One region of the Shewanella seohaensis genome, then DNA from elsewhere that is predicted to be linked to it. Evidence: predicted binding sites of a transcription regulator. Region 1 holds the regulator's gene; each other region holds the start of a gene.

Region 1 (3,116 bases):
TTGTCTTGCTCCGGCAGGTTACGCACGTCGACGCTGATGGCGACGAGATCGTTACTGCCCTTGAGCTGTTCGAGTAAGCTGCCAATCAGCGGCAACGGAAGATTATCGACACAATAGTAGCCGAGATCTTCAAGCACTCTTAGTGCGACCGATTTGCCTGAGCCTGAGCGCCCTGACACTATGACCAGTTTCATCCAGTGATTACCTGATAGAGTTCCGTTTCATCATGCGTCTTGCGCAATTGCTTCAATATTTGTTTGTCGCTGAGCTTTTCAGCCATGCAGGACAAAGTGCTTAAGTGCTGTTGACATTGGTCAGCAGGCACCAGCAGCGCAAATAAAATGTCGACAGGTTGTTTATCGATAGCATCAAAGGCTATCGGCTCCTCACATTTCACCAATATGGCTATGGGTTGTGTTATATCGGTTAATCGACCATGTGGAATGGCGATGCCGTTACCTATACCTGTGCTCCCCATCTTTTCGCGCGCCACTAGGCTTTCGAAGATCTCTTGAGATGAGAGGGTGGGGTACTGGGCAGCGGCTAAGTCGCTGATAAGTTCCAGTACCTTTTTCTTACTGCCCGGAGTGGCGCAGGTCGTGCATTCCGGCCGCAGTATGGTACGAAGTTCCATTGCTAGTGTTTTGTTAACTTCTCTTTGTGTTTAATAACCTGACGATCAAGCTTGTCTATCAGGACGTCTATGGCAGCATACATATCTGCATGCTCTGAAGTCGCGAAGACTTCACCACCGGTGAGGTTGATTCTCGCTTCGGCAATTTGTTGCATTTTCTCAACATTGAGCACAACGTGCACATTATTGATCTGTTCGAAATGACGTTCAAGTTTTGAAAACTTTTCCTCAACATAAGCCCGTAACGATTCAGTAATCTCGATATGGTGTCCACTCAGGTTTATTTGCATATAAACGTCCTCCGATTTCCACTTTAGGCTATAAACTTTTACGCTGATTGGAAGGGGGAATAAGCATCGCTTCTCGGTACTTCGCAATGGTTCTGCGCGCAACGTTAATTCCCTGTTCTGCCAGAAGCTGTGCCATCTTGCTGTCGCTTAATGGTTTTTTCTGGTTTTCCGCTGCAACCAGTTTCTTAATGAAGGCTCTGATTGCCGTGGATGAGCACTCACCGCCATCATCAGTCCCGACGTGGCTTGAGAAGAAATATTTTAGTTCAAAAAGTCCCTTTGGGGTATGCATGTATTTTTGTGTGGTCACCCGTGAAATGGTGGACTCATGCATTTCTACCGCCTCGGCGATATCGTTCAGGACCATAGGTTTCATGGCTTCTTCACCGTATTCGAAGAAGCCCTGTTGATATTGCACTATGCAGTTTGCCACTTTGAGCAGTGTTTCGTTACGGCTTTCAAGGCTTTTGATAAACCACTTGGCTTCTTGCAGATGCCCGCGGATAAATTGGCTATCGGCTTGGCTTTTGGTGCTGCGTGCCATGGCTGCATATTGCTGATTAACATTGATTTTTGGCATGCAGTCTGGATTTAACTCGACCACCCAGCGACCGTTTTTCTTCGACACCGATACATCGGGGATGACATATTCTTCATCAACAGGGGTGATGAGCAAACCGGGGCGAGGGTTTAAGGTTTGGATCAGCGCTATGCTGTCCCTTAACTCGTCCTCTTTAAGTTTGGTCTTACGCATCAACAACCTAAAGTCGCGGGCAGCGATCAGATCTAAATGATCTTTGATCAACATGCGGGCGTTTTCGAGGTGTGGGGTATCCGGCGAAAAATGGGAGAGTTGGATAAGCAGACATTCGCTTAAATCCCTTGCGGCGACACCAACGGGATCGAAGTGTTGAATACGCTTGAGTACGGCTTCGACTTCATCCAGTTCAATCTCTGGATTGCCCATGGCCTCGAGGATATCTTCAGTACTTTGAGTGAGATAACCTTGATCGTCGATGGCATCAATAATCGCGGTGGCGATGGCTAAGTCGGTTTCAGAGAAGGGCGTGAGGTTTTTCTGCCATTCTAAATGTTCGTACAGGCCTTCACTGGTTTCCCCTTGGAAGGGCATGTCATCTTCACGGCTGGCACCAGAACCTGAGTTTGGCGAGGCGGTAAAGACTTCATCCCAAGTGGTGTCCATGGGCAGTTCTTCGGGCAGAGATTCTTTGGTCAACGACTCGGCAATGTCCACGGTGGAATTGTCTTGTTCCTGTGGTTGGGCCGTCGTTTCGCTAAAGTCGGTATCGGCGATATCTTGCTTACGTTCGGTAGGCGCGTCGAATTGCTCCTCTTCCAGCTCGAGAAGAGGATTAGAGTCTAAGGCTTGCTGGATCTCTTGCTGCAGTTCCAATGACGACAATTGCAACAGACGAATGGCCTGTTGAAGTTGTGGCGTCATGGTTAACTGTTGACCCAGTTTGAGCTGGAGTGACGCTTTCATGTTACCGCTGATCCCTACGTTATTATTTTGAATTTAGGCCGCTTGTTATCATATTGATGGCGCTTACTAAGCCAAAATCCAAGGCTAATTGGCTCTGTTTAAGTAACTATAGCCTGAATTGTTCACCTAAGTACACAGCCCTAACTTGCTGATTGTCTAAGATCTCTGCGGGAGTTCCTTCGGCAATCAGGTTTCCGTGACTAACAATGTAGGCATGTTCACAGACGTCTAAGGTCTCGCGCACATTGTGGTCTGTGATCAGTACCCCAAGGCCTCGGCTCTTGAGTTGTTCGATGATTTTCTTGATATCGATAACCGAAATCGGGTCGACACCGGCGAAGGGTTCATCGAGCAGAATAAACTTAGGATTGGCCGCTAAAGCGCGGGCAATTTCGACACGGCGACGTTCACCGCCCGATAACGACATGCCTTGGCTATCGCGAATATGGGTGATATGGAACTCTTCGAGCAGATGTTCCAGCTCTTCTTCGCGTTGATCGCGATTGAGCTCTTTACGGGTTTGCAGTACCGCCATGATATTGTCGTGCACGCTCAGCTTGCGAAAGATACTGGCTTCCTGTGGCAGGTAACCAATACCTTTGCGGGCGCGCAGGTGCATGGGATCGGCGGTTAAATCATCATCGTCGATAAAGATATGGCCTTTATCGCTTTTGACTAAGCCCACGAC
Region 2 (3,116 bases), on a different contig from region 1:
ACTGGTCACGTGGGCATAGGTCGAAACGGCAAGCTCTTGAGATTTACCATCGACAAGACCGCTGGCCTTAATGGTGTAATTACCGGCACCGACAGGATCACCATTTTTATTTAAACCATCCCATGTCACAGGGATATTGCCGCCAGCACTGCCATCGATGTTAAAGGTGCTAACAACTTGATTTTTATCATCCAGTACACGCACGTTAATCACAGGAATTTTATCCGGCGTACTCACCACGCCACTCAGGGTGGGGCTTTCGGCTGACACATTGCCGGTATCGGTTGGGATCAATACCTTACGTCCAACTAATCCCGATGCTTGCAGCGCCTGACTCGATGTCATCACGCTGTTTAAATTAACAATCTCATCATTGAGCTTTGAAATACCATCCACGGTAGAAAAGGATGCCATTTGCGCAATCATCTGGTCGTTATCGACAGGCTTAAACGGATCCTGCATCGACAACTGCTGACTGAGTAATGAGAAAAAATCTTCTTGAGTCAGCTGCTTACCTTTTGCTTCTGGCACAACAGATTCGCTGGGCAAACGGATCCCATCTAAAAATGGATTGCCGGTTGATGTACTCGTTGTGTTCGTGGTATTAGTCGCTACCGTATTCGATTGGCTCTTAGTTTGAGTCGTCTGAGCCGTATTCTGGCTAAGTTGGTTAATGAGGCTCACAGCTTACCTCCTAAATCGCGCATGTTATTTACCCATCCCAAGTGTCTGTTGCAGCATAGATTTTGCGGCTTCAGCGACTTGAACATTCATCTGATATGAGCGAGAGGCAGAAATCATATCCGCCATTTCTTCCATGACGTTCACATTCGGCTTATAAATAAAACCATCCGCATCCGCCATCGGGTGATCGGGCGAATACTCTTTTAATAGGGGTTTATCGCTCTCAACGATGCCTTTTACTGCAACACCTTGAGAAGCTTGCTGTTGGCTCTGCGCTTTGGCCATTTCAGCTTCAAAAATGGGATGACGTGAGCGGTAAGTTTTATCAATACTGCTAGAAACAGAATCGGCGTTAGCGATGTTACTCGCCGTGGTATTGAGCCTGACGGACTGGGCTGACATACCAGAGCCAGCCACATCAAAAATGCTAAATAAACTCATGATTAATCCCCTCTCAGCGCTTTTTTCATGCCGCTAAACTTACTGTCCAAAAATCCCAGAGACATTTGATATTCGAGCGCATTTTGCATAAATGCCGACTGTTCCTGTTGAATATCCACTGTATTGCCATCTCCAGTATCTGGCTGATTTGGCACACGGAACTTCACGTATTGTCCCGTTAACTGTGCGAGGCCAAAATGCTGCTCATCGCCTGTCATCTCAAGGCTATTGCGTTGCTGTTGCTGGGTTTTCGCAATATTTAAGGCCGCAGAAAAATCGACGTCACGGGCTTTATAATGTGGCGTATCGGCGTTTGCGATGTTGCTTGAAATCACTTCGGCACGTTCGGCACGTATCCCCAAAGTGAATTGGTGCACACCTAGTGCCTTATCAAAATTAATCGCCATAAAATTGCCTCCATCGTGACTCTCACGGGAATAAAGCAATTCATGTGCCAAAAAACAGAAACTATCAGAAATGTGTAGAAATGGGGTTTGGCGAGGTAAAAAATTACCGACTCATGTCGGTAATTTTTATTTAATTTCAGAATATTAAGTCTTTTTCTGGTAATAGATGCCAGGGTTGCAACGAACCATATCAAACTCATCCGTCAGACCCGCAATCGACTCTGACGCACCGAGAAAGAGTATGCCCTTCGGATTTAAAGCGGCAGCGAATTGCCGCAAAATTTTTGCTTTTGCCTCTGGGGCAAAATAGATCAGCACATTTCGACAGAAGATAATGTCGAACTTGCCGAGTAAGGTGTAACTCTCAAGTAAGTTATGGGCGCGAAAATTGACTAAACGCTTAACGTTATCCTTAACTCGCATATTGCCAGAGGGCAAAGCATCAAAAAACTGGCGCTTACGCTCCTCGGATAAGCCACGCGCTAACGCCAAACTATCGTATTCGGCATTTTTACAACGTTCCAGCATCGAAGGCGAAAGATCGGTTGCTTGAATCGAGGCGCCGCCCGGCAAAGCTCCCGGCTTCTTCTGTTGATATTCTAAGATAGTCATTGCCAACGAATAAGGCTCTTGGCCAGACGAGCAGGCAGCGGACCATATTTTTAATGGACGCCCCAACTTACTGTATTCAGGTAACAACACATTATTGAGCAACTCAAACGGATAACGGTCACGAAACCATAAGGTTTCATTAGTTGTCATGGCGTCGATCACTTCTGCCCGTAAGGCTCGCTCCGTGGGCTTCATCGAATGTTTTACCACATCGGATAACGAAGGCAGATTATATTTGCCCATCAAAGGAGCAAGACGGCTACGTACTAGGTATTGTTTATTTTCCCCCAGTACGATGCCGCTGTGTTGTTCTAGGAACAACCTAAATTGATTATATTCGGCTTCAGCGAGTGATTTGTCAGGCACATTCACGTCCTAGATCCTATAGCAAGCACCCAAATAAGTGCCAACAATCATGTAATAAGGGCTAGATTATAGCGTAAAGCGCTACTAGGCACTAACCCACACTTTCACTACAAACTTAAATGCTTGTTCACTGCTGCCGCTAATTCATCGGGATTGAATTTCGCGATAAAGTCGTTGGCACCTACTTTTTGCACCATGGCCTGGTTGAACACGCCGCTGAGTGAAGTATGCAAAACAACCTTAATATGCTTAAGTTTTGGATCGTCGCGGATTTCTGCCGTTAAGGTATAACCATCCATTTCAGGCATTTCGATATCGGAAATAATCAATGGGATTTCTTCCGCGACATTGTTCATTTCACCTGCAATCGCCTTTAACTTGTCCAATGCTTCGCGGCCATCTTTTGCCGTATCAATCTGTAAGTTTAATGATTCCAACGCGCGAATAATCTGCTTACGAGCCACAGCCGAATCATCAATCACCATAATGTGATAATGCTGACTTCTATCGATAGTGAGCTGCTCATTCACTTCTTCACTAATCGCGGTTTTTACTGGGGAGATTTCATCAAGAATCTTTTCAACATCGAGAATTTCGACTAACTCG
Region 3 (3,116 bases), on a different contig from region 1:
TGGTGCCAAGTGAGGTCAAACCGGTGGCGAATGCCTCCGAGGTGATGCTGAAACTCTTTAGTTTGAATACGGCCAATCCCTTTGAAGTAAAGCTGCCCGATAGCCAACTGCCAGTGGTCTTGACGCACTTTATTAAAATCAAACAAACGGAATTTGCGCTGGGGGATTATCAACAAGGTGATGAAAAGGGCAGGGTATTGCTGGATTATATGCGGATTACGCCGCTTAATTTTGACCCAGCATTAGAGCCTGATACCCAAAGTGATGCGCCATTACAGGACGATCCTAAGCAGCAAACCATGCCCTTTGTGGCACCTTATATCGTCACGAATCAAGGTTCGGGGGTATTTTGGTACCTTGGCTTGTTTAGCTTAGATTATGCTCAAAATCGATTAGTGCACTTAGGCAGTGTATTTATTGGCGATCGCATCGAAGTCGATAATATCGAGCCTGTGTATCCCTTTGAGGCGCCATATAAAGTCGCCATTACCTACCGCGACAGGGCGGCGGGCCAACCTATGGCAGAGGAGCCTAACGTGGCGAACACCCTTGAAGTCGGTGTAAGTGAGTCGGAAATCAAAGCACTGCATTAGGTTTATATCTGGGCTTATGCTAAGTTAATTTTACCTCAGCTACGGCTGAGGTATTTATTTCACCTAGCGGCTGGGAAAGCTTAGGTTTTGGCATAAAGCATAAAATTAAAACAAGGAGCGAGTCATGGAAATGACCAAAGTCACGGGCAAATTTGATGTTAAGCTCAATCCCGAGAGTGCCTATGCCACAGGTGTGGGTGGCGTGAACTTGGGCAGAATGACCTTAGATAAAAGCTTTTATGGTGAGCTAGAAGCCCGCAGCCAAGGTGAAATGCTCAGTGCCATGACGGCAGTAAAAGGCTCGGCAGGTTACGTGGCGATAGAGCAAGTCGTGGGTAAGCTGTGCGGCAGACAGGGCAGTTTTGTGCTGCAACATTTTGGCATTATGACCGATGGGCAAAACCGTTTACACCTTGAGGTTGTCCCCCATTCTGGCGCGGGTGAACTCGTTGGGTTATATGGCACTATGGCGATAAGCATCGAAAATGGCCAACATTTTTATGAATTTAGCTTCTGCCTCGAACAGGAAGCCGAAGCCTAAGGCATGATGAACATAACATCGCGCCGATAAAACAAAACCAGCCGAAGCTGGTTTTGTGGTTTTTGCCCGAGTGACTAATACCAACAGCTGAGTTACCAACAGCTGAGTTATCAAGAGCTGAATTAGCAAGGGCTGAATGTCAGGACCATTATGAGGTTTTGACTTTGATTTTATCGACGACCTTTTTCACATCATCGGTATTTTTAGCAATGGTCAGGGCTAATTGACGCTCGGCATCGCTAGCCACTTCACCCTGTAAGGTCACTACGCCATCGGCAACGTCGACGTTAATTTGGGTGCCCGATACGTCGGTCGAGAACAACAGACGGGTTTTTACGACCGTTGCGACCTTAGAGTCGGTTAAGGTCTTCACCACCTCATTGGTGCCTTCGTCTTGTTTCATCACGGTTAACTTGTTATCGACCCCTTTTACCCCATCTAAGCTTTTGATGAGCTCAGCGGCGAGCGCCTTATCGACACTGCTCTCCACTTGACCGGTTAAGGTGACATGGCCGTTTTTCACGTCGGTCATAATGTCAAAGGAGTTGAGGTTAGTATTGAGCAACAAAGTCGTTTCGGCCTTGCCATCTAGCCAAGCATCTTTGGCATCGTCTTTCCAATCCTGTGCGGCGGCCACATTTAAACTGATAGAACCGACAAGTAAGGTGGTTAAAGCTAAAGTTGTCGTGTTTTTCATAATGATATCCTCCGTTGTTATCTCGAAGTAACTAAAGCGCGAATCGTGCCAATGTTTTTATATGATTGATTTTAAACTGATTATATTTATTTTTGGCTCGTTTCGGCTGTTAAATCCAAAAGCAAGCTCGGCGCTTTTTACCGACAAAATGTAAATATTACCGAGGGTGATTAAGCGGTTTGGCTTAAGTGGGATAGGCGTTAAGCTCAAATAGATCGCAGGCAACAAAAACGCGGCTCAGTTGGCCGCGTTATTGGCTGGCATTGCTGCCTTACAGGGCTTGGCTACGCAGGTGTAGGGTATCTAAATGGATTTGTAGCCAGGCAATATCCTCGGCCAATTGGCTGATTAACCTTGGGTGATAGGCCTTTTTAATTAACTGTTTGAGGTGATTAAGGCGCTGACGCTCAAGCTCGCAGAGCACGGCGAGGGCATCGGCGAGTTGTTGTTTAATAAGTAAAGCATCGACATCGGCATAGGGCCGAGTCTGCGACGACGGCACTGAGTGCGGGCCTATGTGCGGGCCCATTTGTTGTAATGTTTGGGCGAGCAGTTGCCTAAATCGCGCCAGCATCCCTTGATACGTCTTGATTTGGGCAATAAAAATGCGTTTTAGGCTGTAGTCATCGACAGTGGTATTGGCCCGAGTATAAAAATCCACGCCAGTTTGGGTCAGCTCGATTAACTCATTAACCAGCTTAATATCGGCGCTCAACTCGGTCTGATGTTGCGCAACATTAGACGTCATAAAGACCTCCTGTGGTAGTTTGGGCTGCTCCGCCGACACGGATTGCCCAACATTTTATGGAAATTTCAGTTTCATTCAGCTTCTATGCATATTTCGTTCACTTTTTAATGATAATTTAATAACTTGATTTAACTGATAATATTTATCCATTGTCGCCAGTGCCTCGCTTATTATCGGCAACTCTTACCGTTGAGATTGTTAAAATTTCACGGCTGGCATACAGTGGTGCTTCATTCACAGGGAGTGGCACAAGATGATCCGACCAACGCTTTTCTATCATCTACAGGACTTCGAGACCGAGCAGGCATTAGTGCAGCTCGAGGGCGCGCAGACCTACAACAAGCTACGCAGTACCGATGATTTATCTTGGATTAGTCAGCTGGAGGCCAATCGTATCGATGTGGCGATCATTGAGCTGCCCCGTCTAAGCCGTGAGGATTACTTAGCCTTACTCGAGTCCAGCGCCATTGCGGATGTGGAGTTTATTTTCCTCTCCGATGGCCTACCGAATCCTCACCTCGATAAACTCTTGTCTAA
Region 4 (3,116 bases), on a different contig from region 1:
CCTACAGGCTTTGTAAGCGATCTCTCACACGGGTGTCAGCTTCTCACTGGTCAGGGACATTTAGCACTTCAACTTACCAGTGAGAATTTGTGCAAACATCACCCAATCACCCATCAAACTGTACAAGGGATATTGGAATGTCGCGGGGCGATTATGCTCAAACACAAAGTGTCCCACCCAAGCAAAACCATATCCCACTAGGGGGATAAACAGTAAAAGCCAACCATTTGCGAAAACCAGCGCAGCGACGAATAACAGGAGTACCAAAAAACTGCCAATAAAGTGCAATCGCCTGCAGCTTAAGTCTTGGTGCTGTGAGAGGTAAAAAGGGTAAAACTCAGCGAAGGAGCGGTAAGGTTCATTCATCTTGTAGGCCCGTGTAAAAAAGTAATTGTCCGGCCACATTGCCTATGCTCAATTCTCCGAAGGAGACAAAATCATGTTGCATAAATAACTGGCTATGGGCTTCTTGAGTAGTAAAGACCCCAATCCCCTCAAGTTCGGGCTGCTCATCGCACCAACTTACTACGGCTTGCACGAGTTGATGGCCTAATCCCTTTCCCTGCTCATTGGGCGCAAGGGCAATAAATTGTAGGATCCCGCAGTGTTCGCTCGGTAGCAGCTCGACGATGCTCGATTCTTTCTTCATCATCGCCTGAGTCGATTGCCAACCCGTACCAAGCAACATCTTGAGTCGCCAGTGCCAATAGCGGCCCTCCCCGAGGGGTACTTCCTGAGTGACCACACAGGCAACACCGACTAAGCGTGTTTGATCAAACAGCCCGATTAAGGCTTGCTTTTCCTGCCAGAGCGCATTCAACTCTTCACGGATTGCGGCACGTAATTTTTGTTCGTAGGCGAATTTGTCTGAAGTGGATAAAGCATCCACAAAGAAAGGGTCGTCATGATAGGCGTTGTAGAGAATCGAAGCGGCGAGGCGTAAATCTTCGGCGGTGAGATAAACTGCACGGCACTCATCCAAGGTATTATTGTCCATTATTAGAATTCCTTGATTTAGATCACACTCTTAGGAGTAATTATCACTGTATCAAGGAAACTAAAAAGTGCAAATTTTAATCATAGATTGCATTTTTCAGTGAGTTGCATACCCTAAATAAAGGCACACAGAGAGGATGCGAGCATGGATACAACGCCAGTCGATTTGAGTCATCTATTTGAACAGTTGGGATTAGCCAATCAAGCTCAAGCCATAGGGCAGTTTATTGCAGCCCATCAACTTCCCCCAGAGACACACTTAACCGAAGCGCCATTTTGGACGCAGGCGCAAAAGAATTTTCTGACCGAAGCATTAGAGGCCGATGCCCAGTGGACCGAACTTATCGAGCAGCTCGATGTGCAGTTAAGAAAGCCCTAATGGCTTAGGGCTAACACTGAATCACTTCATGGCGAGTTGCGTTGAGTCGTTAAATTTTGCTGTAGGCGGTGTCGCCCCAACCGACTAACACACTATTACTTAAGACGATTGGCGTGCATTCATCCTTAGTGGTTTTACCGTCACTGTGGGTATGCTGGGTGCGATAAAAGAGTACCAACACTTCTTTATCGGCTTGGCCGTCTTTCTGCTGCAGATAAGATTCGCTAAAGTCCGAGGCGCCCATCAGGGTCATCACTTGGTCTTTGCTCATACCAAGGCTGAGCTTAGTCAGATTATTGCGGTTTTTGTCCTGTGTTTTTTCCCAAGATTCGTTGCTATCCCACTTAGATTCACTGTCACCGACATTGACCACACAACCGCTAAGACCTAAGCTTGCTAACCCTAAAAACGTGACCGCGATGAGTTTGCGATTAATATTTGCGTTCATATTATGACTTCCTGTGTACTTGTTATAAAAATGCTTAAAAAGCAAAATCAATGCCAAACGGCAATACATTGATTTATAAGAACTAAAATAACCACATCACAGTAAGTTAGTGAAAAACACGATATAGATTAAGGAATTTCACTTATTATGAGTCCGATTGACCAAGTGTTAGCAGCAGCGTGCGCACTCGAAGCCAGCGGTAAAACCCCAAGCCTTGCCTTGATAAAAAGCCGCGTCGGTAACAAAATCCCCATGCCGCTGTTAATCCAAGGATTACAGCAGTTTAAATCGATACCCAAAGCCGAGCGTGAGCGTTTAGCGGCCCAATCACAGCCCGTGGTTGAAGAGACTCATACCGCCGAAGCTTCGCCACTCACAGTCGCCACACTGGCGCAACAGTTAGCCCAGTTACAACAGGGCATTGAGCAAGCTCTCGCGTTAAAAAACAACGAGATCATGCAACTCAAAAATGAACTTATCGAGCTGAAACAACGTGTCACTCAACTCGAATCCCAAGGAAAATCCGCTTAATGTTTGTCACCGAATTGCGCTTTGAATGCTTTGCCGATACCACCATCAGTGCGGCAGAACGTGCCATCAATCAATTACTCGAAGCTTACCGCGCTAATGGCCAAATCCTTGGCCGCGAATTTGCCGTGGCCTTTAATGAGGGCGAATTTCGAGTACGCCTACTCACGCCAGAAAAAAACAGTTTGAATCATCGCTATCACAGCCCTTGGGTGAAAAAAGCGCTGGCGGAATTAACCGAGGCTAAGCTACTGGCGCCACGCGAAAAATTCATCGGTCAGGATATTAATTCTGAGGTGAGTAATACTGAGCCACCCAGCTGGCAGCTGCTCTACACTAGCTATGTGCATATGTGCTCGCCCCTGCGAAGTGGCGATAACCTATTGCCCATTCCGCTGTACCAAATCCCCGCCACCTTTAATGGCGATCATAAACGGGTTATCCGCTGGCAAACCGAGTGGCAAGCCTGTGATGAGTTACAAATGGCGGCTGCCACTAAGGCAGAATTTGCTGCGCTAGAAGAATTATCCAGCCCTAACAGTGATTTATTTAGGAGGGGTTGGGATTTACGCGGCCGAATCGAATACCTGACCAAAATCCCCACTTACTATTATTTGTATCGCGTCGGGGGACAGGATCTGCAATCCGAGTTAGCTCGCCCCTGCCCACGCTGTGGCAGTCACGACTGGAAACTCGACGAGCCACTATTAGATATGTTCCACTTTCGCTGCGAACCTTGCCGCATAGTGTCTAATTTGTCTTGGG

The links. The regulator sigma-54, encoded in region 1, starts transcription at its own class of promoters, with help from an activator protein. The targets are predictions, from matches to a motif close to GTTGGCACGNNNNTNGNNT.
Region 2: a site for sigma-54 is predicted at 1,566-1,584, ahead of flgB (flagellar basal body rod protein FlgB). Genes of this name have one in related genera too.
Region 3: a site for sigma-54 is predicted at 1,866-1,884, ahead of L2713_RS02690 (BON domain-containing protein). Genes of this name have one in related genera too.
Region 4: a site for sigma-54 is predicted at 1,863-1,881, ahead of L2713_RS02785 (DUF3192 domain-containing protein). Genes of this name have one in related genera too.

The regions. Positions count from the first base shown of each region.
Region 1 covers NZ_JAKILE010000001.1:465,529-468,644, reverse strand. The annotation lists gene rapZ (RNase adapter RapZ) at 1-194, opposite strand, end outside; gene ptsN (PTS IIA-like nitrogen regulatory protein PtsN) at 191-634, opposite strand; gene hpf (ribosome hibernation promoting factor) at 637-924, opposite strand; gene L2713_RS02040 (RNA polymerase factor sigma-54) at 953-2,428, opposite strand; gene lptB (LPS export ABC transporter ATP-binding protein) at 2,535-3,116, opposite strand, start outside.
Region 2 covers NZ_JAKILE010000004.1:114,142-117,257, forward strand. The annotation lists gene flgD (flagellar hook assembly protein FlgD) at 1-684, opposite strand, end outside; gene flgC (flagellar basal body rod protein FlgC) at 709-1,125, opposite strand; gene flgB (flagellar basal body rod protein FlgB) at 1,128-1,532, opposite strand; gene L2713_RS05985 (CheR family methyltransferase) at 1,677-2,516, opposite strand; gene L2713_RS05990 (chemotaxis protein CheV) at 2,618-3,116, opposite strand, start outside.
Region 3 covers NZ_JAKILE010000002.1:106,373-109,488, forward strand. The annotation lists gene L2713_RS02680 (hypothetical protein) at 1-593, shown strand, start outside; gene L2713_RS02685 (DUF3224 domain-containing protein) at 718-1,134, shown strand; gene L2713_RS02690 (BON domain-containing protein) at 1,283-1,831, opposite strand; gene L2713_RS02695 (PA2169 family four-helix-bundle protein) at 2,103-2,579, opposite strand; gene L2713_RS02700 (sigma-54 interaction domain-containing protein) at 2,833-3,116, shown strand, end outside.
Region 4 covers NZ_JAKILE010000002.1:138,589-141,704, reverse strand. The annotation lists gene L2713_RS02800 (Mpo1-like protein) at 61-366, opposite strand; gene L2713_RS02795 (GNAT family N-acetyltransferase) at 359-997, opposite strand; gene L2713_RS02790 (DUF2789 domain-containing protein) at 1,142-1,375, shown strand; gene L2713_RS02785 (DUF3192 domain-containing protein) at 1,425-1,823, opposite strand; gene L2713_RS02780 (hypothetical protein) at 1,971-2,354, shown strand; gene L2713_RS02775 (Zn-ribbon-containing protein) at 2,354-3,116, shown strand, end outside.